Regions from separate parts of the Streptomyces sp. NPDC001219 genome, predicted to be linked through region 1. Evidence: riboswitches for the same ligand, from Rfam matches in the RefSeq annotation. Region 1 holds a riboswitch; each other region holds the start of a gene.
What was found. A riboswitch is a leader RNA that binds a small molecule or an ion and turns the genes downstream of it on or off. The one in region 1 is predicted to bind glycine.
Positions count from the first base shown of each region.

Region 2: another riboswitch for glycine. It lies ahead of gcvT (glycine cleavage system aminomethyltransferase GcvT); the one in region 1 lies ahead of gcvP (aminomethyl-transferring glycine dehydrogenase).
Region 3: another riboswitch for glycine. It lies ahead of gcvP (aminomethyl-transferring glycine dehydrogenase); the one in region 1 lies ahead of gcvP (aminomethyl-transferring glycine dehydrogenase).

Region 1 covers NZ_JBSFJF010000040.1:28,827-38,331, forward strand. The annotation lists gene gcvP (aminomethyl-transferring glycine dehydrogenase) at 1-2,019, opposite strand, end outside; glycine riboswitch at 2,072-2,169, opposite strand; glycine riboswitch at 2,170-2,265, opposite strand; glycine riboswitch at 2,622-2,718, shown strand; glycine riboswitch at 2,719-2,810, shown strand; gene cycA (D-serine/D-alanine/glycine transporter) at 3,086-4,561, shown strand; gene ACWC9R_RS24005 (SDR family NAD(P)-dependent oxidoreductase) at 4,690-5,481, opposite strand; gene ACWC9R_RS24010 (TetR/AcrR family transcriptional regulator) at 5,672-6,238, shown strand; gene dhaK (dihydroxyacetone kinase subunit DhaK) at 6,452-7,444, shown strand; gene dhaL (dihydroxyacetone kinase subunit DhaL) at 7,532-8,128, shown strand; gene dhaM (dihydroxyacetone kinase phosphoryl donor subunit DhaM) at 8,125-8,550, shown strand; gene ACWC9R_RS24030 (SAM-dependent methyltransferase) at 8,571-9,389, opposite strand.
Region 2 covers NZ_JBSFJF010000023.1:55,732-65,236, forward strand. The annotation lists gene ACWC9R_RS17435 (APC family permease) at 1-554, opposite strand, end outside; gene glyA (serine hydroxymethyltransferase) at 793-2,052, opposite strand; gene gcvH (glycine cleavage system protein GcvH) at 2,180-2,557, opposite strand; gene gcvT (glycine cleavage system aminomethyltransferase GcvT) at 2,700-3,827, opposite strand; glycine riboswitch at 3,861-3,973, opposite strand; glycine riboswitch at 3,974-4,069, opposite strand; gene ACWC9R_RS17455 (AAA family ATPase) at 4,291-5,016, shown strand; gene ACWC9R_RS17460 (enhanced serine sensitivity protein SseB) at 5,106-5,912, shown strand; gene ACWC9R_RS17465 (enhanced serine sensitivity protein SseB C-terminal domain-containing protein) at 5,985-6,776, shown strand; gene ACWC9R_RS17470 (ABC transporter permease) at 7,160-8,158, shown strand; gene ACWC9R_RS17475 (ABC transporter substrate-binding protein) at 8,271-9,505, shown strand, end outside.
Region 3 covers NZ_JBSFJF010000070.1:6,294-15,798, reverse strand. The annotation lists gene ACWC9R_RS30965 (hypothetical protein) at 589-1,176, shown strand; gene ACWC9R_RS30960 (DUF5999 family protein) at 1,507-1,701, shown strand; gene gcvP (aminomethyl-transferring glycine dehydrogenase) at 1,771-4,656, opposite strand; glycine riboswitch at 4,844-4,940, opposite strand; gene ACWC9R_RS30950 (PRC-barrel domain-containing protein) at 5,055-5,438, shown strand; gene ACWC9R_RS30945 (DNA polymerase IV) at 5,348-6,811, opposite strand; gene ACWC9R_RS30940 (MerR family transcriptional regulator) at 6,879-7,484, opposite strand; gene ACWC9R_RS30935 (bifunctional nuclease family protein) at 7,672-8,145, opposite strand; gene ftsR (transcriptional regulator FtsR) at 8,202-8,948, opposite strand; gene ACWC9R_RS30925 (FHA domain-containing protein) at 8,966-9,505, opposite strand, start outside.

The DNA.
Region 1 (9,505 bases):
GACGTAGACCTGTCCGCCGTGCTCGTGCACCAGCTCGCACAGCCGGGTGATGCCCTCCTCGTAGACGCCGTGGGTGGAGGGGTAGGTCACCATGATCGCGGCCAGCTGGTCGGAGTGCTTGGCGCACTTCGCCCGGAGGTCGTCGAGATCGACCGTGCCGTCGGGCCGCGAGGCCACCACGACGACGCGCATCCCGGCCATGGCGGCCGAGGCCGCGTTGGTGCCGTGCGCGCTTGCCGGGATGAGGCACACATCGCGTCCGGCCTGGCCGTTGCTCCGGTGGTAGCGGCGGATCGCCAGCAGGCCGGCGAGTTCGCCCTGCGAGCCCGCGTTCGGCTGGAGGGAGACCTTGGCGTACCCGGTGACCTCCGCCAGCCAGGTCTCCAGCTGCTCGACCAGGGCCAGATACCCGGCAGCGTCCGTGAGGGGCGCGAAGGGGTGCAGGTCGGCGAAGCCGGGCCAGCTGACCGGTTCCATCTCCGTGGTCGCGTTGAGCTTCATCGTGCAGGACCCGAGCGGGATCATCCCGCGGTCCAGCGCGAAGTCACGGTCGGAGAGCCGGCGCAGATAGCGCAGCATCGCGGTCTCCGACCGGTGCTGGTGGAAGACCGGGTGGGTGAGGAAGGGGGAGGTGCGCCGCAGGTCCGGCGGAAGCGCCGCCGAAGTGCCGTCGGCCGGGCCGGCCGGGTCGTCCCCCGCCGCGCCGAAGGCGTCGAGCACGCGACGGACGTGGTCGTGCGAGGTGGCCTCGGAGCAGGAGACGCCGACGTGGTCACCGTCCACCAGCCGCAGCAGCATCCCCTTGTCGTGCGCGGCAGCAACGACCTCCCCGGCCCGGCCGGGGACCCGCACCAGCAGGGTGTCGAAGAACTCGGGGTGCACCACCGTGATCCCGCTGTTCCGCAGCCCCGTGGCGATGCGCGTGGTGTGCCGGTGCGTCCGCCGGGCGATCCCGGTCAGCCCCTCGGGGCCGTGGTAGACGGCGTACATCGAGGCGACCACGGCCAGCAGGACCTGCGCGGTGCAGATGTTGGAGGTCGCCTTGTCGCGCCGGATGTGCTGCTCGCGGGTCTGCAGGGCGAGGCGGTAGGCGGGCCGGCCGGCGTTGTCCACGGACACGCCCACGAGCCGGCCGGGCAGGTGCCGTTCGAGCCCTTCGCGGACCGCGATATAGCCGGCGTGCGGCCCGCCGTAGAACACGGGGACACCGAACCGCTGGGACGACCCCACGACGAGGTCGGCGCCGTACTCCCCCGGTGGCACGAGCAGCGTGAGCGCCAGCAGGTCGGCGGCCACGGTGACCAGCGCCCCGCGCTCGCGCGCCGCCGCGGTCACCTCGCGCAGGTCGCGGACGGCTCCCGAGCAGCCGGGGTAGGACAGCACCACCCCGAAGAAGTCCTCCTGCGGCAGCGGCTCGGCGACGTCGATCTCGACGACCTCGATGCCGACCGCGCAGGCCCGTGTGCGCAGCACGTCGAGGGTCTGCGGCAGGGTGTCGCGGTCGACCAGGACGCGGTGGCGGCTCTTGCCGGCGACACGTCGCATCACCGTGACGGCCTCGGCGACCGCCGTGGCCTCGTCGAGCAGCGACGCGTTGGCGGTCGGCAGTCCGGTGAGGTCGCCGACCATGGTCTGGAAGTTGATCAGTGCCTCGAGCCGGCCCTGGCTGATCTCCGGCTGGTAGGGCGTGTAGGCGGTGTACCACGACGGGTCCTCCAGCACGTTGCGCCGGATCACCGCGGGGGTGGTGGTCGCGTGGTAGCCCAGTCCGTTCATGGGGACGGTCACGGTGTTCCGGCCGGCGAACTCCTGCAGCTCCGCGCGGGCTTCGGCCTCGGTGGCGGCGGCGGGCAGGTTCAGGCCGGAGGTGCTCCGGATGCCGCCGGGGACGGCGGCGTCGATGAGGGCGGCCAGCGTCGGGTAGCCGACTGCGGCCAGCATGGTGGTGCGGTCGGCGTCGTTGACGCCGATGTGGCGGGTGGCGAACTCACCCGGCGCGGAGGACTCGGGGTAGGTCATGGTGGGAGGCTCCCTGTGGGGGCACCGCGGACGCGGCGCCGTGGACGGGTTGCCTCCCCGCTCTGTCATCGGTACCTGAGAGCTTCACCACCGGGTTTGGCGGTTTGCACCGTGGGCGCAGGACATGACGTCCTGACTTTCCAGAGTCGCCTGGCCGAAGCGGTAGTGGGGCCTGAGAGATTCTGGGGAGAGTTGCTCCTTCGGCGCCTCGCCAAGGGTGGGCGAGGGCTCTCCCGCTTCGGTTCGAACAGCGCGATGTGGAGTTGTCGGGCGGCGCGGTGGTGAGGCCGGGAGTCTCCGGGGAGGAGGTGCTCCCCCGGCGCCACGTCGTCACAGGACGTGGGCTCTCCCGCCGCGGAACCGTCAGCGGTACGGATGCTGCCGGATCTTTCCCGAGGCAACGTACGGGCACCGGAACACAGCCGTCAAGAGTCTGCCGACGGACCTGCCGGTAACCTGGCGGCCCCGGAAGCGAGGCCGTGAGCTGCACAAACGCCGTCCCCTACGGGGAAGCGCCGCACTACCCGGGAGTAGCGTCCAGCCTTCGGCCGGTCCCTTGACCGGCCGCTGAGGGGGCCCTAGCCTCACCGCACATCGCCGTTCACCCCGGAGCGGGAGAGCACTGGATCAGCCAGACCCGGTCGCCGAAGGAGCAACACCTCCCCGGAAACTCTCAGGCATCCCTACCGCTCGGGCAGGCAACTCTGGAAAGCAGGCGCCGACGCGCCTCGCCGACGGTGCAAGCCGCGCGCTGAGCGCGGCGAAGCTCTCAGGCTCATGACAGAGGGGGAGGCTCACTCGGCCGCACGGGCCCCTGCCCGTGCTCGACATTCGAGGAGCCCCTGATGGCTCTCCTGCCGCTCGCCCCCGACCGCCACCCGCCCGTCGGCTCGCGGGCCGATGGTCAGGCTTCTGTGCGGGCCCGTTCAGCGTACTGACACCCTTCAGTTCGGCTGCCGCTTCTCCGCGCGCAGCCCCTGCCGCACGCCCCTGGGGCGCGTGGTCATGCTCCGAGAGACCCCCTGTCCCGTGCCCGCACGGGTCTTGAGATCCGCGAGGTTCGCCCATGCCTGAACGCAGTGACACCGGCCTGACCACCACGCCGGCCGGCTCCACACCCCCGCCCGAGGGCGAGCAGCACCTCTCCCGCCAGCTGTCCAACCGGCACATCCAGCTCATCGCGATCGGCGGTGCGATCGGCACCGGCCTGTTCATGGGCTCGGGCAAGACCATCTCGCTGGCCGGACCCTCGGTGATCTTCGTCTACATGATCATCGGCGTGATGCTCTTCTTCGTGATGCGGGCGATGGGCGAGCTGCTGCTGTCCAACCTGCGCTACAAGTCCTTCGCCGACTTCGCGGCCGACCTGCTGGGTCCGTGGGCCGGCTTCTTCACCGGCTGGACGTACTGGTTCTGCTGGATCGTCACCGGCATCGCCGACGTCATCGCCATCTCCGGGTACGTGGCCTACTGGTGGCACGATCTGCCGCTGTGGATACCGGCGCTGGCCGCCGTCGTCCTGCTGATCGCCCTGAACCTGCCCACGGTGAAGGCCTTCGGTGAGACCGAGTTCTGGTTCGCGCTGATCAAGATCGTCGCGATCGTGGCACTGATCGTCGTCGGGCTGGTCATGGTGTTCAGTCACTTCCAGGCGCCCGGTGGGGCGGCGGCGGGCTTCTCCAACCTCTGGAACGACGGAGGGTTCTTCCCCACCGGCCCCATGGGGTTCGTCGCGGGATTCCAGATCGCGACCTTCGCCTTCGTCGGCATCGAACTGGTCGGCACCACGGCGGCCGAGGCGGAGAACCCGGAACGGAACCTGCCCAAGGCGATCAACTCGATCCCGGTGCGCGTGATGCTGTTCTACGTCGTCGCGCTGATCGTGATCATTTCGGTCACGCCCTGGCGCGAGATCAGCGCGGACCGCAGCCCGTTCGTCGTGATGTTCACCCTTGCCGGTCTGGGGATCGCCGCCTCGCTGATCAACTTCGTGGTGCTGACCTCGGCCACCTCGTCGGCGAACTCGGGCATCTACTCCACCTCACGGATGGTGTACGGGCTGGCCCAGGAGGGCGACGCCCCGGGGCGCTTCGGCAGGCTCACCTCCAGGAAGGTACCGGCCAACGCCCTGCTCCTCTCCGGGATCTTCCTGCTCGCCGGTGTGGTCATGGTCGCCATGGACGACTCGATCATCGAGGCCTTCACCCTGGTGACCACCGTGTCCGCCGTGCTGTTCATCTTCGTCTGGTCGATCATCCTGATCAGCTACCTCGTGTACCGCAGGCGCCGTCCGCACCTGCACGAGGCCTCGGCGTTCAAGATGCCCGGTGGCATCGTCATGTGCTACGTCGTGCTCGCGTTCTTCGCGTTCCTCATCTGGGCACTGACCCAGGAGGCCGACACCCTGCGGGCCCTGGTGGTGACCCCGGTGTGGTTCGTCATCCTCGGCATCGCATGGGCCTGTCTCCGCCGCCGCCCGCACCATTCCGCCCGTGCGGCGGCCTTCCGTGCCGAACTCCGCGACGGCGCACGGCAGGACTGACCCGGCCACCGGAGAGCCAGGAGTTCCGGGGGAATCCATGAAGACGCCCGGCTGGGCTGCCCAGCCGGGCGTCTTCATGAACGGCGCGCGGCCGACGGCTCCTTCATCGCGCGTGCCGGCTCCCCCGGCTACCGCCGGTCCCGCTGGGCCGCCACGACCTGGTTGATGGTGCGCTCGGCGCCGGAGCCACGCTGCACCTTCTCCGAGAAGCCGGGGAACTGCCCGGCGATGGCGCTGAGCACCTTCAACTCCACCGGCGCCACGTTGACTTCGCACAGATCGCGCTCGACGGCCCGGACCACGCCCGCCACCACCTGGCCCGGGGAGACCATGCGCACACCGGCCGGCGGCGTGGCGCCCGTGACGGCGAACATGCCCGCGTCGCTGACGGCGCCGGGCTGGACCACGGAGACCCCCACCCCCGTACCGTGCAGGTCCTGGCGGAGGGACAGCCCGAAGCCGCGCAGCCCGAACTTGGCCGCGCTGTAGAGCGAGGAGTACTTGGTGGCCGCCTTCCCGGAGAGCGAGCCGACGAGGGCGATATGGCCCCGCCCCCGCTCGACCATCCGGGGCGCGAGCGCGCGGGTCAGCATGACGGGGGCCCGCAGGTTCACGGTCAGCGCGCGGTCGATCTGCTCGGGCGTGTAGTCGAGGAGCGCACCCGAGGAGGGCAGCGCGGCGTTGGCGATCAGGATGTCGGTGTCGGGGCAGGCCTCGGCGAGCTGCTCGACCTGGTCCGGGTCGGCGAGATCGGCGGTGACCGCGCGGGCGCCGAGTTCGCCGGCGAGCGCCTCCAGGGCATCGGGGCGGCGCCCGGAGAGCACCAACTCGGCTCCCTGGGCGGCCAGTTCACGGGCGAGGGCCTGGCCGATGCCGCCTACGGCCCCGGTCAGGAGAACGGTTGATCCTGCGATGCGCATAGGACGAGCCTCCAGAGACTGTTCGTTCGAACGAACGGTATGGAGGGCGGACGACCGTGTCAACAGCGGATGCCGCCGGACCCGCCGACCGCGCCGGCGCCGACGACCGGCCCGAGGGCGATCCGCGCTGGTCAGAGCGGCCCCCGCCCTTCCCCCGTGCCCGGCGGACGCCGCTGGCACAATGACTGCCATGGCCAAGCCCCCCGGAACCCGGCAGAGCATCATCGACGCCGTCCTGCGCATCATCGGTGAGGACGGCATCGCCGCGGTCACCAACCGGCGGATCGCCAAGGAGGCCCAGGTCTCCCTCGGCTCGGTCACCTACCACTTCGCGACCCAGCACGAGATGCTGCGGGAGAGCCTGCTGCACTTCGTCGCGGAGGAGACCCGGCGCTTCACCGAACTCGCCGCGCAGTGCCAGACCGACACCATGGACGCCGACCGGGCCGCCACCGCGGTCGCCCAGGTCGCCGGGGGCGCGCCCTTCGACAGCAGGCAGATCGCCCCCTTCGAGCTCTATATCCAGGCCGGCCGCGACGAGCGGCTGCGCACCGCGGCCACGGAGTCCTTCGCCGCATACGACCAGCTGGTCACCCGGATCTTCACCGGTCTCGGGGTCCCCGGCGCCGAACGGCTGGCGAGCAGCGCCGTCGCTCTCGTCTTCGGGCTGCAGCTGCGCAGCCTCGCCACCGGTCAGCCCGCCGAGGAACTCGTCGACGCCCTGATGCTGCTGGCGCGCGGGGCGCAGCAGTCCTGACCGCCGGGTGCGGCTCCGGGTACGCCGTTCGCGCCGTGGCCGGGCGGCGACCGCCCGGCAGGCCCGGGTCCATGGTCCGTCGTCCCCCGTCGATGACCCCCGAAGCCCCTCGAAGGGCGTCGAAGACGGTCAAGATCGACACCAGACAAACGGACTCTCACCTGGTAGAACACAGGGCAGAGACCCGGCTGCAAATCCCACCCGGAGGTACCCGTGAAGATGCTGATCAACGTAGCCGAGACCGTGGTCACCGATGCGCTGCGGGGGATGGCCGCGGCGCATCCCGAGCTGGTGGTGGATGCCGAGAACCGGGTGATCGTGCGGCGGGACGCGCCGGTGGCGGAGAAGGTGGCGCTGGTGTCCGGCGGCGGCAGCGGGCACGAGCCGCTGCACGGGGGGTTCGTCGGGCCCGGCATGCTGGACGCCGCCTGTCCGGGAGAGGTCTTCACCTCGCCGGTGCCCGATCAGATGGTGCGGGCCGCGGCGGCCGTGGACAGCGGCCAAGGCGTGCTGTTCCTCGTGAAGAACTACACCGGGGACGTCCTCAACTTCCAGATGGCGGCGGAGCTGGCGGAGGACGAGGGGGTGCAGGTGGCCAGTGTGCTCATCGATGACGATGTCGCGGTGACCGACTCGACGTTCACGGCCGGGCGGCGCGGCACCGGGGCGACCCTGTTCGTGGAGAAGATCGCCGGTGCCGCGGCCGAGGAGGGCATGCCGCTGGAGCGGGTGGAGGCCCTGGCCCGGCAGGTGGTGGCCTCGTCCCGCAGCTTCGGGGTGGCGCTGAGCCCCTGTACGACCCCGGCGAAGGGCAGCCCGACGTTCGGTCTCCCGGCCGGGGAGCTGGAGTTGGGGGTCGGGATTCACGGCGAGCCGGGGCGGGAGCGCCGGGCCATGATGACCTCGCACGAGATCGCGGACTTCGCGGTGGACGCGATCCTGGAGGATCTCGACCCGCGGCTGCCGGTGCTGGTGCTGGTCAACGGCATGGGCGCGACGCCGCTGCTGGAGCTGTACGGCTTCAACGCGGAGGTCCGCCGGGTGCTCGACGAACGGGGCGTGGCGGTGGCCCGTACGCTCGTCGGGAACTACGTGACGTCGCTGGACATGGCGGGCTGCTCGGTGACGCTGTGCCAGGTCGACGGGGAGCTGCTGCGGCTGTGGGACGCGCCGGTGCAGACGGCGGGGCTCCGCTGGGGGCGGTGAGCGCTCCGCCGTCCCCGTATCCCCTGTCCCTGTCGCTTTCTTGCTCAGTGCCTGAACAACCAAGGAGAGTAGCCCGTGTCCGAAACGGTGCTGGATGCCGCGTTCTTCGTACGCTGGATGACGGCGGCGGCCGCCGTCATCGACCGGGAGGCCGACCGGCTCACCGAGCTGGACTCCCCCATCGGTGACGCCGACCACGGAAGGAACATGCAGCGTGGCTTCGCTGCCGTGGTCACGGCGCTGGAGGCGGAGCCGCCGGCGACGCCCGGCGCCGTGCTGACCGCCGCCGGACGGCAGTTGATCTCCAGCGTGGGCGGGGCGTCCGGACCGCTCTACGGGACGCTGCTGCGGCGGTCCGGCAAGACGCTGGGCGACGCGCCGCAGGCCTCGGCGGAGGAGCTGCGCGCGGCGCTGGCCGCCGGGGTGGCCGCGGTGGGGCAGCTCGGCGGTTCGGCGCCGGGTGACAAGACGATGCTCGACGCGCTGACGCCGGCCGTGGCGGCGCTGGCGGAGTCGTTCGACGCGGCGGCCGCTGCGGCCGGGGAGGGTGCGCTGGCGACCGTGCCGATGCAGGCCAGGAAGGGCCGGGCCAGTTACCTCGGGGAACGCAGTATCGGGCACCAGGACCCGGGGGCGACGTCCTCGGCGCTGCTGTTCGCGGCCCTCGCGGAGGTGGCGAAGTGAGCGCGGCGACGGCGGGCGGGGCCGTGCCGGTCGGGGTGGTGCTGGTGTCGCACAGCGGGCCGGTCGCGGAGTCGGTGGCGACGCTGGCGGTCGGGCTGGCCGGGGGCGGTGACACGGTGCCGGTGGCCGCCGCGGGCGGCACCCCGGACGGCGGGCTCGGCACCAGCGCGGAGCTGATCACCGAGGCGGCGCGGACGGTGGACCGCGGTGCGGGGGTGGCGATCCTGGTCGACCTGGGCAGCGCCGTGCTGACCGTGAAGGCGCTGATCGCCGAGGGGGACGAACTCCCCGAGGGCGCACGGCTGGTGGACGCGCCGTTCGTGGAGGGCGCGGTGGCCGCCGTGGTCACCGCGTCGACCGGGGCGGATCTGGACGCGGTCGCGGCGGCGGCCGGGGAGGCCTACGGCTACCGCAAGGAGTGAGGCCGCCGCGCGCGGGGCCGTCAGGGTTTGCGGGCGACGCCCGCGTAACAGGCGGCCTCCGCGTCGGTCACATGGGTGGCGTCCTCGGGGCGGTCGGGGCGCCACTGGTGGGAGAGCGTGAGGCCCGGCTCCAGCAGCTCCCAGCCGTCGAAGAAGCGCAGGATCTCGGCGCGGGAGCGGAACTGGAGCCGGGTGCCCGCGTCGCCGTAGATCTCGATGATCTGCCGCATCGCCTCGGGGCTGAAGTCCGGTGTGGCATGGCTCAGGGCCAGGGCGCTGCCGCTGGGCAGCGCGGCCTTGAGGGTCTCGACGATGGCGTGGGCGCGGTCCTCGCCGTCGTCGGGGACGAAGTGCATCAGCGCGTTCAGGCTGAGCGCGACCGGGCGGGTCAGATCGAGGGTGTCGCGCAGCTGCGGCGCGGCGAGGATGCCCCCGGGGTCGTTGACGTCGGCCTGGACGTACGCCGTGCGGCCCTCGGCGGTGCCGATCAGCAGGGCCGCGGCGTGCGCCAGGACGATCGGGTCGTTGTCGGTGTAGACCACCCGGGCGTCGGGGGCGAGGCCCTGGGCGATGTCGTGGAGGTTCGGCGGGGTCGGGATGCCGGTGCCGATGTCGAGGAACTGCCGCAGTCCGGACGCGGCGAGGACGCGGGTGGCGCGGTGCATGAACTCGCGGTTGATACGGGCGGCGACCAGCGCGGCGGGGAAGACGCCCAGCACGCTTCCGGCGGCCATCCGGTCGGCGAGGAAGTTGGTCTTGCCGCCCAGGAAATAGTCGTAGATCCGGGACGAGTGGGCCCGGTCCAGCCGTAAGTCCACCACGGAATCGTGCTCGGTCATCGTGCGTTGCCTCCCCGATTCGGCATCCGGCCCGGCGCCTCCCCCGCGCACCATGATGCCCGTTCCGTGAGCCGCGCGCTCCGGATAGCGCACCAAATGCCGTCACACGCACGGTT
Region 2 (9,505 bases), on a different contig from region 1:
CCGGACCCGATCAGGGCGACCACCGCCAGCACCGGGATGGCGAACTTGACCAGGGTGAGCACCGTGTTGGCGCGGGCCAGCAGCTGCACCGACCAGAAGCAGGTCAGCCAGAGCGCGAGGGTCAGGACCAGCGCCATCGCCGTGCCGGACAGGGTCAGCTGATGGGTGGCCGGATCGACCAGGCCCTGCGCCCAGTCGAAGCTCCAGGACGTCATGTACTGGGTGGCGGCGATCGACTCGATCGGGATCAGCGAGGCGGTCGCGATCCACACCGCCCAGCCGGTGAGGAAGCCGAGGACCGGGCCGTGCGAGAGGTGCCCGTAGCGGGCCATCCCGCCGGGGATCGGGTAGGCCGAGCCGACCTCCGCATACGACATCGCGATCATGCCGATGAAGATCACGCCGATCACCCAGGCGACCAGTGCGGCGGGGCCCGCCACCTGGGCGGCGGAGCCGGCTCCGAAGAGCCATCCGGAGCCGAAGATCGAGCCTATGCCGATCATGATCAGGGCGAAGAGGCTGAGCCCCTTGCGCCCGCCGGCGCTCATGTCCATGGAAAGTGTCGTCCGTCCTGCTGGTGCCGCATGCCCCCTCGCTGCCGAAGGGCCGTTGACGTATGCCGCCGACACCTTATTTCGGCCAAATGACAGGAATGGCACCGCGCTGTCGGCCCCCCGGCGCGCACCGGCCCCCGCACACCGTGAGCCCGGGGCCAACAGCCCCGGGCTCACGGCCCGTTCACGCCCGGACCGCCGTCAGCCGGCGGTCCGGGAGATCACCGCATGAGACGCGTCACAGCGCCGGGTAGAGCGGGAACTTCTCCGCGAGCGCGGTGACCCGGGCCTTGAGGGCCTCGGTGTCGTGGCCCGGCTTGAGGGTCTCGGCGATGATGTCGGCGACCTCGCGGAAGTCCTCGGCCTGGAAGCCGCGGGTGGCCAGGGCCGGGGTGCCGATCCGCAGGCCGGAGGTGACCATCGGCGGGCGGGGGTCGTTCGGGATCGCGTTGCGGTTGACGGTGATGCCGACCTCGTGGAGACGGTCCTCGGCCTGCTGGCCGTCCAGCTCGGAGTCGCGCAGGTCGACCAGGACGAGGTGGACGTCGGTGCCGCCGGACAGCACCGAGACGCCGTACTCCTTGACGTCGTCCTGGACGAGACGCTCGGCCAGGATGCGGGCGCCGTCCAGGGTGCGCTGCTGGCGCTCCTTGAAGTCCTCGGACGCGGCGACCTTGAAGGAGACGGCCTTGGCGGCGATGACGTGCTCCAGCGGGCCGCCCTGCTGACCGGGGAAGACCGCTGAGTTGATCTTCTTGGCCAGCTCCTGGGTGGACAGGATCACACCGCCGCGGGGACCGCCGAGGGTCTTGTGGGTGGTGGTGGTGACCACGTGGGCGTGCGGCACGGGGGAGGGGTGCAGACCCGCCGCGACCAGGCCGGCGAAGTGCGCCATGTCGACCATGAGGTAGGCGCCCACCTCGTCGGCGATCCGGCGGAACGCGGCGAAGTCGAGCTGGCGCGGGTAGGCGGACCAGCCGGCCACGATCAGCTTGGGGCGGTGCTCCTTGGCGAGGCGCTCGACCTCCTCCATGTCGACCAGGTTCGACTTCTCGTCGACGTGGTAGGGCACCACGTTGTAGAGCTTGCCGGAGAAGTTGATCTTCATGCCGTGGGTGAGGTGGCCGCCGTGGGCGAGGTTGAGGCCCAGGATGGTGTCGCCCGGCTTGATGAGGGCGAACATGGCGGCGGCGTTGGCCTGCGCACCGGAGTGCGGCTGCACGTTGGCGGCCTCGGCGCCGAAGAGCGCCTTGATGCGGTCGATGGCGATCTGCTCGACCACGTCGACGTGCTCACAGCCGCCGTAGTAGCGGCGGCCGGGGTAGCCCTCGGCGTACTTGTTGGTGAGGACGGAGCCCTGGGCCTCCATGACGGCGACGGGGGCGAAGTTCTCCGACGCGATCATCTCGAGGGTGGACTGCTGGCGGTGGAGCTCGGCGTCGACGGCGGCGGCGACGTCGGGGTCGAGCTCATGGAGGGAGCTGTTCAGAAGCGACATGAGATCTTCCTGGGGAGTCAGGCGGTGCGCGGGGCCCCCGGACGGGGTCCGGGGGGCTTCCACACGGGCGGTGGCGGGTCGGAGGTCCCCCGTCCGGGCGGCGCCGGGAGCGGGGGCGAGCCGGGGCTCAGCTCTGGATGAAGGCGGCGTACTCGTCGGCCGAGAGCAGGTCGCCCGGCTCGCCGCTGATCTTCACCTTGAACAGCCAACCGCCCTCGAACGGGGCGGAGTTCACCAGTGAGGGGTCGGTGACGACGTCCTCGTTGATCTCGGTGATCTCACCGTCGACGGGCGAGTAGAGGTCGCTGACCGACTTGGTCGACTCCAGCTCGCCGCAGGTCTCGCCCGCCGCGACCGTGGAACCGACCTCAGGGAGCTGGACGAACACGACGTCGCCGAGCGCGTTGGCCGCGTGCTCGGTGATGCCGACCGTCGAGGCGCCGTCCTCGGCGCCCGACAGCCACTCGTGCTCCTTGCTGTAGCGCAGCTGCTGGGGGTTGCTCATGGCTCGATTCTCCTGTACGCGAGGGTGTGATCGTGAAGGGGGGCACTCCCCCAGCCACCGCTGGGGGTACCCCCACCCGGACCGGGTCCGGGGGAGTCCCGGGGGTGGCGGGACGCGGGGGGCGCGCCGCCGCCGGTGGCCGCTACTTCTGCCGCTTGTAGAACGGCAGAGCGGTGACCTCGTACGGCTCATGGCTTCCACGGATGTCCACACAGACACCCTCGGTGCCCGGCGTGGCGTACGCCGCGTCGACATAGGCGATGGCGACGGGCTTGCCGAGCGTGGGGGAGGGGGCCCCGGAGGTGACCTCGCCGATGACCGTGCCGTCGGCCGTGACGACCGGGTATCCGGCGCGCGGCACCCGGCGGCCCTGGGCGATCAGGCCGACCAGCTTGCGCGGCGGCCGGGTCTCGGCGCGTTCGGCGGCCGTGGCCAGTGCCGCGCGGCCCACGAAGTCTCCGCCGTTGGAGGTCTTCTCGAACTTCACGACCCGGCCCAGGCCCGCGTCGAACGGCGTGGTCGCGGTGGTCAGCTCGTGCCCGTACAGCGGCATGCCCGCCTCCAGGCGCAGGGTGTCCCGGCAGGACAGCCCGCAGGGCACCAGCCCGGTGTCCTTGCCCGCCGCGGTCAGCGCCTCCCAGAGGGCGACCGCGTCGGCCGGCCGGACGAACAGCTCGAAGCCGTCCTCACCGGTGTAGCCGGTACGGGCGATCAGGGCCTGCACCCCGGCGACCGTGCCGGGCAGCCCCGCGTAGTACTTCAGCCCGTCCAGATCGGCGTCCGTGAGCTGCTTGAGGATGCCGGGGGACTCCGGGCCCTGCACCGCGAGCAGCGCGTAGGCGTCCCGGTCGTCGCGGATCGCGGCGTCGAAGCCGCCCGCCCGCGCGGTCAGCGCGTCCAGCACCACCTGGGCGTTGGAGGCGTTGGCGACGACCATGTACTCCTGGTCGGCGAGGCGGTAGACGATCAGGTCGTCGAGGATGCCGCCGGCCTCCTCGCAGATCATGGTGTAGCGGGCGCGGCCCGTCTTGACGCCGCCGATGTTGCCGACCAGCGCGTAGTCGAGGAGGTCGGCGGCCTGCGGGCCGGTGACGGTGATCTCGCCCATGTGGGAGAGGTCGAAGAGGCCGGCGCGGGTGCGGACGGCGACATGTTCGTCGCGCTCGCTGCTGTAGCGCAGCGGCATGTCCCAGCCGGCGAAGTCGGTCATGGTCGCGCCGAGCGCGCGATGGGTGGCGTCCAGCGCGGTGCGACGGGGGGCATCAGTCATGGTTCTGGGCTCCCAGGCAGGGGTGACAAGACGTTCTCCCCATCTGTCATCGGAACCTGAGAGGTTCACCGGGATACCGCGAACGGACCCGGTTTGCACCTTGGGTGGAGCCGGCCCACGGGCTGCGGCTCGCTTTTCAGATCTGCCTCGCCCGCGCGGTATAGGGGCCTGAGAGATTCAAGGGAGGACTTGCTCCTTCGGCGCCCCGCCATCACGGCCGGGGACTCTCCCGCGCAGGTTACAAGCGGCCGGTATGCAGTTGGCGGTGCACGGGTGAGCTGTGATGTGCACGTGGCGGCCACATCATTACACGGGAACGCCGGATAAAGGAGCCCCAGCCGCCGTACCGTCCACGACATGGGCGGATCGCACAATCACCTTGATGGGCATTACCTTTTCTTGACACTCTGCGGGTAGGGGACGGAACCAAACCGGACCAGAACGGGCGGGGAGGGCGATCACGGTGCACAGTGAAGCGGCATTCGGGGCGACTTCAGGGGTCGTGCCCCCGGGCGCCGCGCCGGCGGCGCCGTCCGCCGCCAGGACCCGGACCGGCCGTGCGCCGCGGTCCGTCCTCCGGCCGGGGCGCGGCGCCGCGGTCGTGGACCTGCGGGGCGAGGCGCGGGCCCCGGGCGCCGCCGAGCTGCGGTTCCCGGCCGGCGACCTGGTGGTGGTCTCCGGGCTGCCGGGCAGCGGCAAGAGCACCTTCATGCACCGCGTCGTACCGCCCCTGGACGGGCGCGGCGCCGAGGTGTACCGCATCGACTCACAGGACGTCCGCGAGCGCTGGGAGCGCGGCAGGCTGCGCCGGCTGCCGTACGGCCTCTACCGCCCGCTGGTGCGGGCCGCCCACTATCTGACCCTGCGCCGCGCACTGCGCTCCGGTCACAGCGTGGTGGTGCACGACTGCGGAACTCTGGCGTGGGTGCGCCGCTGGATCGCGCGCGCGGCGCTGCGCGGCGGCCGCGGTGCGCATCTGGTGCTGCTCGACGTGGCACCCGAGGTGGCGCTCTCCGGCCAGGAGTCACGGGGACGCGGGGTGTCCGGGTACGCCTTCGCACGCCACCGCGGGGCGGTGGGCCGACTGGTCGGCGCCGCCGAGTCGGCCCGGCTGCCGGAGGGCTTCCGCTCGGCCGTCCTCCTCGACCGGCGCGCGGCCGGCGCGCTGGAGACGCTCACGTTCCACTAGTCGCCGGACACCGCCCCCGCACGCCACCGCGCGCGTCTTCTCGTTTAGTGTCTTTGGCCAGATGGCGCGGTTGGGAACGGGTGGGACACATGACATTTCCGGAGCAGGGGATACCGCAGCTGGCATGGCCGGCGAACGAGCTCGAAGAGGTGCTGTCCGCTTCGGTCGGACACCCGGGCGCCGGGGGCCGGATCGTCGAGGTCCTCGGCCGTAGCCGGCTGTGGGTGCCGCTGCCCGAAGGCGGCGGCCCGGAGAGCGCGGGCCCCGGCGCGGGCGGCCTCGACCTGCCCACCGTCGAGCTCGACGGTGCGCCCTACGTCCCGGTCTACAGCTCCGAGCAGGAGTTCCTGCGGGTGATCGGCTCGCACATGTCCTTCACCGTCGCCCCGGCACGGGAGTTCGCCCGCGGGCTGCCGCCGCAGCTCGGTATCGCGGTCAACCCCGACGGCACGGTCGGCGTCCCGCTGCCGCCGCCCGCGGTGGCCGAGCTGTGCCGGGACCGGCATGGGGGCCACCACGACATCGAGGGGTTGCCGAGCGGCGGCCGGGTGCGGCTCTTCGAGCCGGACTGGCAGGACGAGCCGGTGGACTTCCTGGCCGCGGCCGGACTGGAGTTCTCCGGCGCCGGAATTGTCCTGAGTGCCCGGCGTGCCCTGGCAAGCGTCGAGGGCGACACGCCCGCGCTGTTCGTCGGTGTTCAGGTCGCCGCCGACGTCGTCGCCCTCCAGGACGGCACCGCCCGCCAGGCGGTACTGTCAGCCCTGGGACGTGCGCTCGGCACGGTGCCGCTGCCCTGGCCCGTTCAGCTCGTCATGCTCGACCTCGCCCAGGGTGACCCGGTCGCCGGCTGGATGCTGGAGCGTGTGCGGCCCTTCTACGCCCGGGACCACTCGTAGGGCAAGCCCTAAGCTGGTTGGATGACAGGCGGGCGCACCCCACGTGCCCTGCCGAGAGAAGGGACGGACCACGTGAGCGCGGGTGCGCATCAGGGACCGGCGGCGGCCGGACAGCTGGAGCAGCTGCTCCAGCAGATCTCGCCCGGCCGTTACGACGCCTATGAAGCACTGCTGCACGCGCTCGCCGCGGGCCAGGTCTGGATGCTGCTCTGGCAGGGCCGGGCCGGTATGCCCGACGCGCAGTACGGAAACATGGAGGTCGAGGGCCTCGGCTACGCGCCGTGTGTGACCTCGGCGCCCGAACTCGCCGCCTCCGGCTGGAACCGCGACCACGAGGTGGTCACCGGCCCGGAGATCGCCGCCGCGCTCTTCCCCGACCGCTGGGGCCTGTGGCTGAATCCGCACGCCCCCGGCGGCGGTGTCGGTATCCCCTGGCTCGATCTGCGCCGGATCGCCGGCGGCCTCGACCGGCTGCCCGCCGGCCCGCTGCGGATCTCGGAACCGGTCATCGACATCCCGCAGTTCTACGCACTCCTCGCCCAGAACGCGCACCGTACGCCCGCGGTGCGGTCGCTGCGCCGGGCCTGGGTGCAGCCCGCGCTCGGTGCCCCGTATCTGGCGATCGGCCTGGATCTGTACGACACCGGCCAACCGGCGGTGGACTCGGTGCGGTTGATGATCCAGCAGTCGATCGGCGCGGTCCCGGACGGCCTGCCCGTCTCCACGGTCGCGATGAACGACGAGTACGACCCGGTCGGCATGTGGATGCGGGCCTCCACGCGCCCGTTCTTCGACCGCGACGGCTATGTCCAGCCGCCGGCCCCCGCGCCCTCCTACGGTTACGGCTACCCGCGTCCGTACTGACGCCGGACGGTCGCGCTCCGGCGTGACCCCGGCGTGAATTCGCCCCATGCGTCCCGTGGTTGAGCCCCTTTCCCACGGGTTTGTGCTCCGCTCAGCCCGAACTGGTGTCCGTATAACGGAAAGCCGCGGAACACATCACAGTTACGCATCCTTTCCCCTTCAGGGCTGGTGACTGATCGCGAATCGGATGAAGACTCCGGCAACACAGGGTCTCGGCCCGATGTACGAGCGTCATCCCTTTACGGCGTCGCGCGCACCTTTCGAACCTCATATCAGGCGAACTCCCGCGATGCCGGCACGACTTGCACCAGTGATGTGAATCAGGCCGTTACCGCGGCGTCGCATGGGCCGGCCTCTGTCGGCCGAGAGGGGTCAAGGGCACCGTGACCGCACCGATCGAGACCACCGGAGCAGCTGCTGAGGCGCAGCCGGAAGCGGTGCTGAAAGGCGTGGAAGGAAAGCAGATCGAGGGGCGCTCGCTCGGTCAGATCGCCTTGCTGCGCTTCCGGCGGGACAGGGTCGCGGTGGCCGGTGCCATCGTTGTCATCCTGCTCATCCTCGTCGCCGCGCTCTCCCGTCCCCTCCAGTCCCTGCTGGGGCTGGACCCCAACAGCCCCCACCAGTCGCTGATCGATCCCAACACCACGCTTCCCAAGGGCGACTTCGGCGGGATGAGCGGGGACCACCCCCTGGGGGTGGACCCGAAGTTCGGCCGCGATCTGCTCGCCCGGATCTTGGAGGGCTCGTGGGTCTCGCTGATCGTGGCGTTCGGCGCGACCCTGCTGTCGGTCGCCATCGGCACCGTGCTCGGTGTGGTCGCCGGCTTCTACCGGGGGCGGGTGGACGCCGTCATCAGCCGGATGATGGATGTCTTCCTGGCCTTCCCGCTGCTGCTGTTCGCCATCGCGATCTCCGCCTCGCTGCAGGGCGGCGCCTTCGGCCTGGAGGGCCTGCCGCTGCACATCTCGGTACTCATCTTCGTCATCGGATTCTTCAACTGGCCCTACATGGGGCGGATCGTGCGCGCGCAGACGCTCTCGCTGCGTGAGCGGGAGTTCGTGGACGCCGCCCGCGGCATGGGGGCGCGCGGGCCGTTCATCCTCTTCCGGGAGCTGCTGCCCAACCTGGTGGGGCCGATCATCGTCTACTCGACGCTGCTGATCCCCTCCAACATCCTCTTCGAGGCGGCGCTGAGCTTCCTGGGCGTCGGTATCCAGCCGCCGCAGGCGTCCTGGGGCGGCATGCTCAACCAGGCGGTCAAGTACTACGAGGTCGACCCCCAGTACATGATCGTCCCCGGCCTCGCGATCTTCGTCACCGTGCTGGCGTTCAACCTGCTCGGTGACGGTCTGAGGGACGCGCTGGACCCACGCAGCCGCTGATGGCCGTGCCTGGCACCCGCTCAGAAGTCTCACCAGCGTTTTTCGAAGTCACGCAGTTTCCACGTATCGACGTATCGACGTTTCTCGACGAACGAAGGGGACACCGACCATCATGCGAAGGTCAGTTCCGGTCGCGGCGATAGCGGCCATCACCAGTGCGGGCCTTGTGCTGGCCGGCTGCAGCGGGGGCAAGGGCTCCTCGGACGGCGCGGGCGAGGCCAACGCCGCCACCAAGGGCGTCGTCAACGCCTCGGACGCGAAGGGCGGCACGGTCACCTACGCGATCAGCGACGCCCCCGAGTCCTTCGACCCGGGCAACACGTACTACGCCTTCATCTACAACTTCAGCCGCCTCTACGCGCGCCCGCTCACCACCTTCAAGCCGGCCCCCGGCACCAAGGGCAACGAGCTGGTGCCGGACCTCGCCGAGTCCATGGGCAAGCCCAGCGACGGCGGGAAGACCTGGACGTACAAGATCCGCAAGGGCGTCAAGTACGACGACGGGTCCGAGGTCACCTCGCAGGACGTCAAGTACGCCGTGGAGCGCAGCAACTTCGCGCGTGACACCCTCTCGCTGGGGCCGAACTACTTCCAGCAGTTCCTCAAGGACAACGAGGGCGGCTACAAGGGTCCCTACAAGGACAAGAGCAAGGCCGGTCTGAAGTCCATCGAGACCCCGGACGACCAGACGGTCGTCTTCCACCTGAAGAAGCCGTTCGCCGAGTTCGACTACCTGGTGAGCGCCCCGCAGACCGCTCCGGTCCCGCAGGCCAAGGACAAGGGCGCCGACTACACCAAGTCCGTGCTGTCCACCGGCTCGTACAAGTTCGAGAGCTACGAAGAGGGCAAGAAGCTCACCCTGGTCCGCAACCCGCAGTGGTCCGCGAAGACCGACCCGCTGCGCAAGCAGCTGCCGGACAAGATCGTGCTGAACCTGAAGGTCGCCCAGTCGACGATCGACAAGGACCTCAAGTCCGGGAACACCCTGGTGGACCTGGCCGGCCGTGGTGTCGACGGGCAGACGCAGGCCCAGCTGCTGACCAACTCCGCGGAGAAGGCCAACACCGACAACGCGCTCGGGCAGCGGCTGGTCTACACGGCGCTCAACACCAAGGTGAAGCCGTTCGACAACATCGAGTGCCGCAAGGCCGTCGAGTACGCGATCGACAAGAAGGCCGTCCAGACCTCCCTCGGCGGCCCGATCCGCGGTGAGCTGGCCTCCACGGTCCTGCCCACCGACATCGACGGCTACCAGAAGTTCGACCTGTACCCGCAGAAGTACGACGGGGACAAGCTGGACCTGACCGAGGCCAAGAAGCACTGGGACAAGTGCGGCGCCGGCAAGAC
Region 3 (9,505 bases), on a different contig from region 1:
AGGGTCCCTCCTTCAGTGAACAGCCCGCGGCCACGGGCCGCTTGGGGCCGTCCCCGGCACCGCCGGGGCTCGCGCTACGGTCGATGATGCCCACGGCAATCTGATCAATAACGCCGCGACGGCATGCCGGTGCCGATAGGCTCGAAGTGGTGCAGCATCCGGCACGGCCCACAGGCATATCTGCTCGGCAATCACCAGCGGCAATTCGCTTGTGAGAAAGACCGGCCAGTTCCGGCCTACCGCGCCACCGCGGCAATACGAGGTGGCGTCACCGAAACGCCGCGCAAAGCGGTGGAAAGCACCTCGCACAGCGGTCCTGATTTCCCCTTGCCGGAAATCCACAAGACCGGTAGCAGAAACACTTTCGGAACATACGTCGTATAAACTCCGCTTACGAGGCAGAGACTTGGCGCCCAGCGTCCAGGCGCTCTCACCGACTCCGGACACCGCGGCCGACCCCGCCGGGCCGCGGCCCCGAACCGGCCATGCTCTGACCCCGCCCGCAGACAACGCCGTTTGCACCCGCCACGCTCCACCGTGTCTCCGAGCCACGCTCCGCCGTGTCTCCGAAGTGAGAGGCGACCCACCATGCCGCTGCACCTTCCCCCTGCCCCCGCGCCCGCCCTGCGCAGCGTTCTCGCCGCTCTCGGCTCGCCCTCCGCGGTCCGCGAGGCCCCGGTCTCCGCACTCCGCGCCCATCAGGGCCCGCTCAGCCCCGACCACCCGCTGCCCATCCACGTCTGGGACGACATCAGCCGGGCCGGCGGCACCCCGCACACCCGGCTGGCCGGATGGAGCTTCCTGATCCGCGGCGGGGAGCGTGCCGTGGCGGCCGCCGAGACGGTCCTCACCGCGGACGGCTGGACCTTCGGGCGCTTCTGCGGCGGCCCCTACGTCGCCGCGACCGAGCAGGCACTGGCCCAGGCCGACTCACTCGCCACGCCCTACCAGCCGCGTCTGCTGTCGGTCCCCGAGCTGTACATGCTCACGCTGTGGCTGCATCACGACCTCGCCTCCGACGGCGCCGAGGGGCTGCCCGCACCCGCCGACCTGCTGGTGCCGCTGGCGCCCGCCCCGCCGGGTATCGCCGCGCACCGCCCCCAGCACCTCGCCGACCTGCTCCCCCGGCTCACCCTGCGGCTCGCGCCCGCCCCGCTCCTCGCCGAACCCGCCTGACCGGCGGTGCCGCCCCGAGTTGCGGCGCCCGCCGTCCTGCCCGAGCGTGCCCCGCGGCCCCGTCCGGCCACGGGGCGCTCACGCATGCTCACCCACGCGGCCTAGTCCGCGGATACCACGCCCAACCCTCTTGGGGACGAGTGCAATTGGGAGCAACCGCCCGCACGGGTGACGCGTCCCTACCGAGTGAGTACCGCTGCTGCGAAATCCCTGCGGAATCGCGTCCGTGGGGCAACACTGGGACCGACCGACAGAAACGGGGGAGCGGCCATGAACACCTCATCGAGCCGCACGACGACGTTCACCTCACCGCAGCGAAAGACAACTCCCATGTGCCAGCACCAACCGCCATGCCCGTCAGCAGACTCCACCGACCGGGAGGCCGCACACCTTGTGGCGCACCATCCGGAGCAGGGCTGGAGCCTGCTCTGCAACGGCGTCCTGCTCTTCGAGGACACCGGTGAGCTGCTCCCGGACGGGCAGGTCATCGCCCCGCACCGCACCCGGGTCGGCGCCGCCGCCTGACCCGCCGCGCTCACCACGAACCACAGGGCCCCCGGCAGATCTGCCGAGGGCCCTTGCTGCTGCCGTGGGTCAGTTGTCGTACTCGTCCAGCGGCGGGCAGGAGCAGACGAGGTTACGGTCGCCGTAGGCACCGTCGATCCGGCGCACCGGCGGCCAGTACTTCTCGGCGACGGAGACACCGGCCGGGAAGACGGCCTCCTCGCGGGTGTACGGGTGCGTCCAGTCGCCACCGAGCGCGCCCGCGGTGTGCGGGGCGTTGCGCAGCGGGTTGTCGTCCTTGTCCCACTCCCCCGAGCCGACCTTCTCGATCTCCGCACGGATGGCGATCATCGCGTCGCAGAACCGGTCCAGCTCCGCGAGGTCCTCGCTCTCGGTCGGCTCGATCATCAGGGTGCCGGCCACCGGGAACGACATCGTCGGCGCGTGGAAGCCGTAGTCGATCAGCCGCTTGGCCACATCGTCGATGCTCACACCGGTCGCCTTGGTCAGCGGCCGGACGTCGATGATGCACTCGTGCGCCACCAGACCGCCGGGGCCGGTGTAGAGCACCGGGTAGTGCGGCTCCAGGCGCTTGGCGATGTAGTTCGCGCTGAGGACCGCGACCTGGGTGGCGCGCTTGAGGCCCTCACCGCCCATAAGGCGGACGTACGCCCAGGAGATCGGCAGGATGCCGGCCGAGCCCCAGGGAGCGGCGGAGATCGGCCCGACGCCGGTCTCGGGGCCAGCGCCCGGCTGCAGCGGGTGGTTGGGCAGGTACGGCGCCAGGTGGGCGCGGACGCCGACCGGGCCGACACCGGGGCCACCGCCGCCGTGCGGGATGCAGAAGGTCTTGTGCAGGTTCAGATGCGAGACGTCGCCGCCGAACTTGCCGGGCTCGGCGAGCCCGACCAGCGCGTTGAGGTTGGCGCCGTCGACGTAGACCTGGCCGCCGGCCTCGTGCACCGCCGCGCAGATCTGGGTGATGTGCTCCTCGAACACCCCGTGGGTGGAGGGGTAGGTCACCATCAGGACCGCGAGCTCGTCACGGTGCTTCTCGATCTTGGCGTGCAGGTCGTCGGTGTCGACCTCGCCGTCCTCACCGGTCTTGACGACGACGACCTTCATCCCGGCCATCACTGCGCTGGCGGCGTTGGTGCCGTGCGCCGACGACGGGATCAGGCAGACCGTGCGCTGCTCGTCGCCATTGGCGCGGTGGTAGGCGCGGACGGCCAGCAGACCGGCCAGCTCGCCCTGCGACCCGGCGTTCGGCTGGATGGAGACCTTGTCGTAGCCGGTGACCGTGGCCAGCCGCTCCTCCAGCTCCTGGATCAGCGTGAGGTAGCCCTCGGCCTGGCCGGCCGGCGCGAACGGGTGCAGCTGGCCGAACGCGGGCCAGGTGACCGGCTCCATCTCGGTGGTGGCGTTCAGCTTCATCGTGCAGGAGCCGAGCGGGATCATGCCGCGGTCCAGCGCGTAGTCCTTGTCGGCGAGGGTGCGCAGGTAGCGCAGCATCGCCGTCTCGGAGCGGTGCTCGTGGAAGACCGGGTGCGCGAGGTAGTCGTCGTGGCGCAGCAGCCCCTGCGGCAGCGCCTCGGCCGCGGCGGCGTCCAGCTGCTCGACGTCGCCCTGCACCCCGAAGGCACTCCAGACGCCGGCCAGCTGCGCCCGCCCGGTGGTCTCGTCACAGGCGATGCCCACCAGGTCCGCGTCGACCTGCCGGAGGTTGACCCCGGCCTCGCGGGCGGCGGCGACGACGTCGGCGGCCCGACCGGGCACCCGCGCGGTCAGGGTGTCGAAGTACGCGTCGTGCACGATCTCCACCCCGCCGGCCCGCAGGCCCTCGGCGAGGACCGCGGCGTAGCGGTGGGTGCGCCGGGCGATGGTCCGCAGGCCCTCGGGCCCGTGGTAGACCGCGTACATGCCGGCCATGACGGCGAGCAGCACCTGCGCGGTGCAGATGTTGCTGGTGGCCTTCTCCCGGCGGATGTGCTGCTCACGGGTCTGCAGCGCCAGCCGGTAGGCCTTGTTGCCGTCGGCGTCGACGGAGACGCCCACGAGACGGCCGGGGAGGCTGCGGGCGAACTGGTCACGGACAGCCATGAAGCCGGCGTGCGGTCCACCGAAGCCCATCGGGACACCGAAGCGCTGGGTGGTGCCGACGGCGATGTCCGCGCCCAGCTCACCGGGCGAGGTGAGCAGCGTCAGGGCGAGCAGGTCGGCGGCGACGGTGACGATCGCGCCCAGCTCGTGGGCCTGCTCGATGAGGGCGCGGGGGTCACGCACCGCACCGGAGGCGCCCGGGTACTGGAGCAGCACACCGAACACACCGCGCTCGGCGATCTCGGCCGGAATGCCGTCGGACAGGTCCGCGACCACGACCTCGACGCCGGTGGGCTCCGCACGGGTCTCGATCACGGCGACGGTCTGCGGCAGACAGTCGGCGTCGACCAGGAAGACACCCTGCTTGACCTTGCCGACACGGCGGGAGAGCGCCATCGCCTCAGCGGCGGCGGTGCCCTCGTCCAGCAGCGAGGAGCCGGAGGTGGGCAGTCCGGTCAGGTCGGCGACCATGGTCTGGAAGTTCAGCAGCGCCTCCAGGCGGCCCTGCGAGATCTCCGGCTGGTAGGGCGTGTACGCCGTGTACCAGGCCGGGTTCTCCATGACGTTGCGCAGGATCACCGGCGGGGTGAACGTGCCGTAGTAGCCGAGACCGATCATGGAAGCGAGGACCTGGTTGCGGTCCGCCAGGCCCTGGAGCTCCTTGAGCACCTCGGCCTCGGTACGGGCCTGCGGCAGGCCGAGCGCCTCGGCGCTCTTGATCACATCGGGCACGGCGGTGGCGGTGAGCTCGTCCAGCGACCCGAAGCCGATGTGCGCGAGCATCTTCGCCTGCGCCGCCTGGTCGGGACCGATGTGCCGGCGCTCGAAGGGGGTGCCGCTTTCCAGCTCGGTCAAGGAGATGCGATTGGTGGTCATCTGCGGGGGCCTCCTGGTCGGTGCGACCTACGAGGGGCACCACGGCGCGGGTGCCCGGACGGCCTCCCCCTCTGTCATCTAACCTGAGAGCTTCACCGGCCCGCCCAGGAGCGGCCCGGCTTTCACCGTCGGTGAGGGGGGTCTCGGCGCTGTGCCGTCCGTGGCCCGCCCTGCTTTCCAGAGTGACCTCGTCCATGCGGTACGGGTGCCTGAGAGATTCCGGGGAGGAGTTGCTCCTTCGGCGCCCTGGTCGCGAACGACAAGGACTCTCCCGCACGGGGTCTGCGGCCAATCGCCAGCCTACCAGCGTGGCTCTCGAAGGCTCCTTCGAGTGGCCGGGGCATGAAATGTGCCGTTTGGTAGTTGTCACAGGGCAGTTGCGACCAATTGGAGGGGCCGTGCAAACCGATATCGATCCCCGAAGCCTGATCGGCCGCAAAGCATTCGACCGTAACGGCGCGAAAATAGGGACCATCGACGAGGTCTACCTCGACGATGCGACGGGGGAACCGGAGTGGGCGGCCGTACGCACCGGACTCTTCAGCCGGGATGCGTTCGTCCCCCTGGAGCCCAGCAAAATGGTCGATGAGGGACTGCACATTCCTTACGACCGCAAACTGATCAAGGACGCCCCGGACTTCGGCGTGGGCCGTCACCTCTCCCCTGAGCAGGAACTTCAGCTCTATCACCACTATCGCCTGGATATTTCTTCCCCGACCTCTGATCCGGTGCCGGGCTCCGGCGACACCAACTTCGGCAAGATCGCCGGCTCGGACGACTGACCATCCGCCGGCGCCCCGCCCACCAGCGGCAGGGGCTCCCCCGGCCGCAGCGCCGGGTCCTCGACAGCGAAGGTCCGCACCCTCCCCGGTGCGGACCATGGCGTTTCGAAGCGGACGGTCACCCTCCCCACCCCGCTCCCCTGCACCCAGCCGGCGCCGTACTCCTCGTGCACCACGTCCAGCCCCGGATGCCAGCGCCGCGGCGGCTCCTCCTCGGCCTCCCGCCGCTCCGCGCCCCCGGCGGCCTGCTCCGCCGCCGCGGCAGCGGCCGCCGCGGCCGACTCCGCCGCCTCCCGCTCCGTCGCCACCTGGGCGAACAGGTCCTCCTGTGTGAAGTCCGCCAGCCCGCTGACCCCCACGCCCAGCAGCCGCACCCCGCCGGTGGTGTCCACCGTCTCCAGCAGGCGCACAGCGGCCTCCCGTATCACCGCCGGATCGTCGGTGGGTCCGCGGAGCGTCTCGGAACGGGTCAGCGTCGAAAAGTCGTAGTTGCGCACCTTGATGACCACCGTCCGCCCGGAACGCCCGGCCGCCCGCAGCCGCTGGACGCACCGGTCCGCCAGCCGCAGCACCTCGCTCCGCACCCGCGTCCGGTCGGTCAGGTCCACCTCGAAGGTGTCCTCGACGGAGATCGACTTGGCGTCCCGCTCAGCCACCACCGGCCGGTCGTCCTGCCCCAGCGCCATCCCGTACAGCCCCGCGCCGTGCGCCTTGCCCAGCAGCCGCACCAGCTCGGCCTCACCGGCCTCCGCGGTCTCCTGAACGGTATGAATCCCGGCCCGGCGCAGCGTCTCGGCCGTCGCGGGCCCCACCCCGGGCAGCGTCCGCACCGTCATCGGCCCCAGCAGCTCCCGTTCCGTGCCCGGCTCGATCACCACCAGGCCGTCCGGCTTGGCCGCCTCGGAGGCGATCTTCGCCAGCATCTTCGCCCCGGCCAGCCCGACCGAGCCGGTCAGCCCCGTCGCGGACCGGATGTCCCGCCGCAGCTGCTCCCCCACGGCCCGTACGGCCGCCGACTCGGCCGGCACCCCGCCCGCCTCCAGATCGACGAACGCCTCGTCCAGGCTCAGCGGCTCCACCAACGGCGACAGCGCGTGCAGCAGCTCCATCACCGCCTCACTCACCTGGCGGTACAGGGTGAAGCGAGGGCTGAGATAGGCGGCGTTGGGACACAGCCGACGGGCCTGGGCCGTCGGCATCGCGGACCGGACCCCGAACACCCGCGCCTCGTACGAGGCCGTGGAGACCACACCGCGCCCGCCGACGCCGCCGACCACCACCGGTTTTCCGCGCAGGCTCGGTTTGGCCGCCTGCTCGGCGGCCGCGAAGAACGCATCCATGTCCAGATGCAGGATCGTCGGCGCGGGTCTCACATCTCCGATGCTGCCCCATGCCACTGACAATCGGCCCCATGCCGGGCCGCGCGCTCCGCCCGGGGACTCAGCCCGCGCGGTGACGCCGCCGCGCCAGCTCGTCCTGCGGGTTCTTCCCGATCAGCGTCTCGCCGGTGTCGACGCGCTCCCCGTGGAGCTGTGACAGCGCGCCCTCCACGTCCCGCCAGACCACTCCGACGGCGATCCCGAAGACGCCCTGACCGCCCTGGAGCAGATCCACGACCTGGTCGGGCGAGGTGCACTCGTAGACCGTCGCGCCATCGCTCATCAGCGTCATCCGCGTCAGATCCGCCAGCCCGCGCGAGCGCAGATGCTGGACGGCAGTGCGGATGTTCTGCAGCGACACCCCGGTGTCCAGCAGCCGCTTGACGATCTTCAGGACCACGACGTCCCGGAAACTGTAGAGCCGCTGGGTGCCGGAGCCGTAGGCCGGCCGGATGCTCGGCTCCACCAGGCCCGTACGCGCCCAGTAGTCGAGCTGCCGATAAGTGATGCCCGCTGCCGCACAAGCGGTCGGGCCGCGATAGCCGATGTTCTGAGCCTCGCAGTCCCCCGACACCGCCGCGGCCGGTGCCGGCGCAGGGTTCGCTGCCGCGCTCGAGTGGAGCGGCAACGCCCCTTCCGCCGCCATACCGTCGCCGGTGATTGCCACGCCGCCCTCCGTCCTCCACGTCCCGGACGGGACCTGCCACATCGACGGTATGCAGTCACTCGGGGTGCGTCAACGATCGCCGCGCTCGCCACGCCGAGTGATAATCACCCTACGAGTGGTTTCTCGTGACCTCGCACGGGGAAGGCCTGATTGTTTGGCCGGAATCAGGCGGTTCGACTGGCCGATATCACTGGCTGTTGGTCCCGAAGTCCTCGGGCGAGATCTGGTCGAGGAACTCGCGGAACTTCTCCACCTCGTCCTCCTGCTCGTCCGGGATGGCGATCCCCGCGTCGTCCAGCACACCGTCCGTACCGAAGATCGGCGTTCCGGTGCGCAGGGCCAGCGCTATCGCGTCCGACGGACGCGCACTGACCTCGACCCCGCTCGCGAAGACAAGTTCGGCATAGAAAACCCCCTCGCGCAGATCCGTGATGCGGACCTGCGTCAGCTCCTGGCCCACCGCTTCCAGCACGTCCTTGAAAAGGTCGTGCGTCAGCGGCCTGGCAGGGACCATGCCCTGCTGGGCAAAGGCGATGGCGGTGGCCTCCCCTGGCCCGATCCAAATGGGCAAGTATCGATCGCCTCCCACCTCCCGCAGGAGCACGATCGGTTGGCTGGAAGGCATTTCCACCCGGACACCCACGACGTCGAGCTCGTTCACACAGCAACCCTAGGACGTGCCCGGCAGGTTTGGGTAGTCGGGCACTCGTTTGCTCGCTACGGGCGGACCCGCAGCGCGCTCTGCAGCAAGGCCGCGTGGAGCCGTACGGACAGCGTCGCCAGCTCCCTGGCGGTGGCTTCGGCATGCGCCCTGGTCTGCGGGTTACGGTGCCGCCGAAGGGGTGCAACGACCTGTTCGACCAGGCCCGCCTCGCGCTCGGCCGCCGCCTTCACCGCACGCAGATGCCGCGGCTCCAGACCGAATCGGCCCAGGTCCGCGACAAGTTTGGCGACCGTGACGGCCTCGATGTCGTATCCGCCGTCCGCATGGGGGACGATGAGTCCGTAGGACTCCCAGTCGGCGAGCGCCGCCTCGTCCACGTCCGCGGCGGCCAGCAGCTCGGCCCGGCCGATCCGGGCAGCCGTCGGAGGCTCCGTATCCGGGTCGGGCAGGCCCTCGACCAGATCCCGGGTGGGTGCGGCCGGGGCCGGCAGCGGCACCTGCTCACCGCGCGCCAGAGCGTCGAGATGCTCCCGGATGACCTTGAGCGGCAGATAGTGGTCCCGCTGCATCCGCAGGACGGCGGCCAGCCGCCCGACATCGTCCTGCGTGAATTTGCGGTAGCCGGAAGGCGTGCGCTTCGGCTCGACGAGTCCCTCGGCCTCCAGGAAGCGAATCTTGGAGATGGTGACCTCGGGAAACTCCTCGCGCAGCTGGGTGAGCACCGTGCCGATGCTCACCGGCTTGCCATCCGAGGAGGCGGCACCGGCAGAACCGGCGCCGCCTTTCGGTGTATCGCGCATACGCCTTCCCCGGCCGGTCAGATACCGGCGCCTCGCTGGCTCGCGTAGAAGACCAGACGGAACTTGCCGATCTGGACCTCGTCGCCGGTCGCGAGGGCGACGGAGTCGATCCGCTCACGGTTGACGTAGGTGCCGTTCAGGCTGCCGACGTCGGCGACGGTGAAGAGACCGTCGGAACCGCGACGGAATTCCACGTGCCGACGCGAGACCGTCACATCGTCGAGGAAGATGTCGCCCTGCGGATGCCGGCCGGCCGTGGTCAGCTCGCTGTCCAGCAGGAAGCGGCTGCCCGAGTTCGGCCCCCGGCGGACGACCAGCAGCGCCGATCCCAACGGGAGAGCGTCCACGGCCGCCTGGGCCTCGGGCGACAGCGACGGCGCCAGATTCTGGCCCGTCGTCTCCGAGTCGTAGGCCTCCAGCCCCGAAATGGAGATGGTCGACGTCGTCTCGGACGCCCGCTCGGGCTGGGCACCCGCACGCAGCGGCGCGCCACAGTTGGAGCAGAACCGGCTCGCCTCGGCGTTCTGGTTCCCACACCTCGTACAAACCGGCAAGGC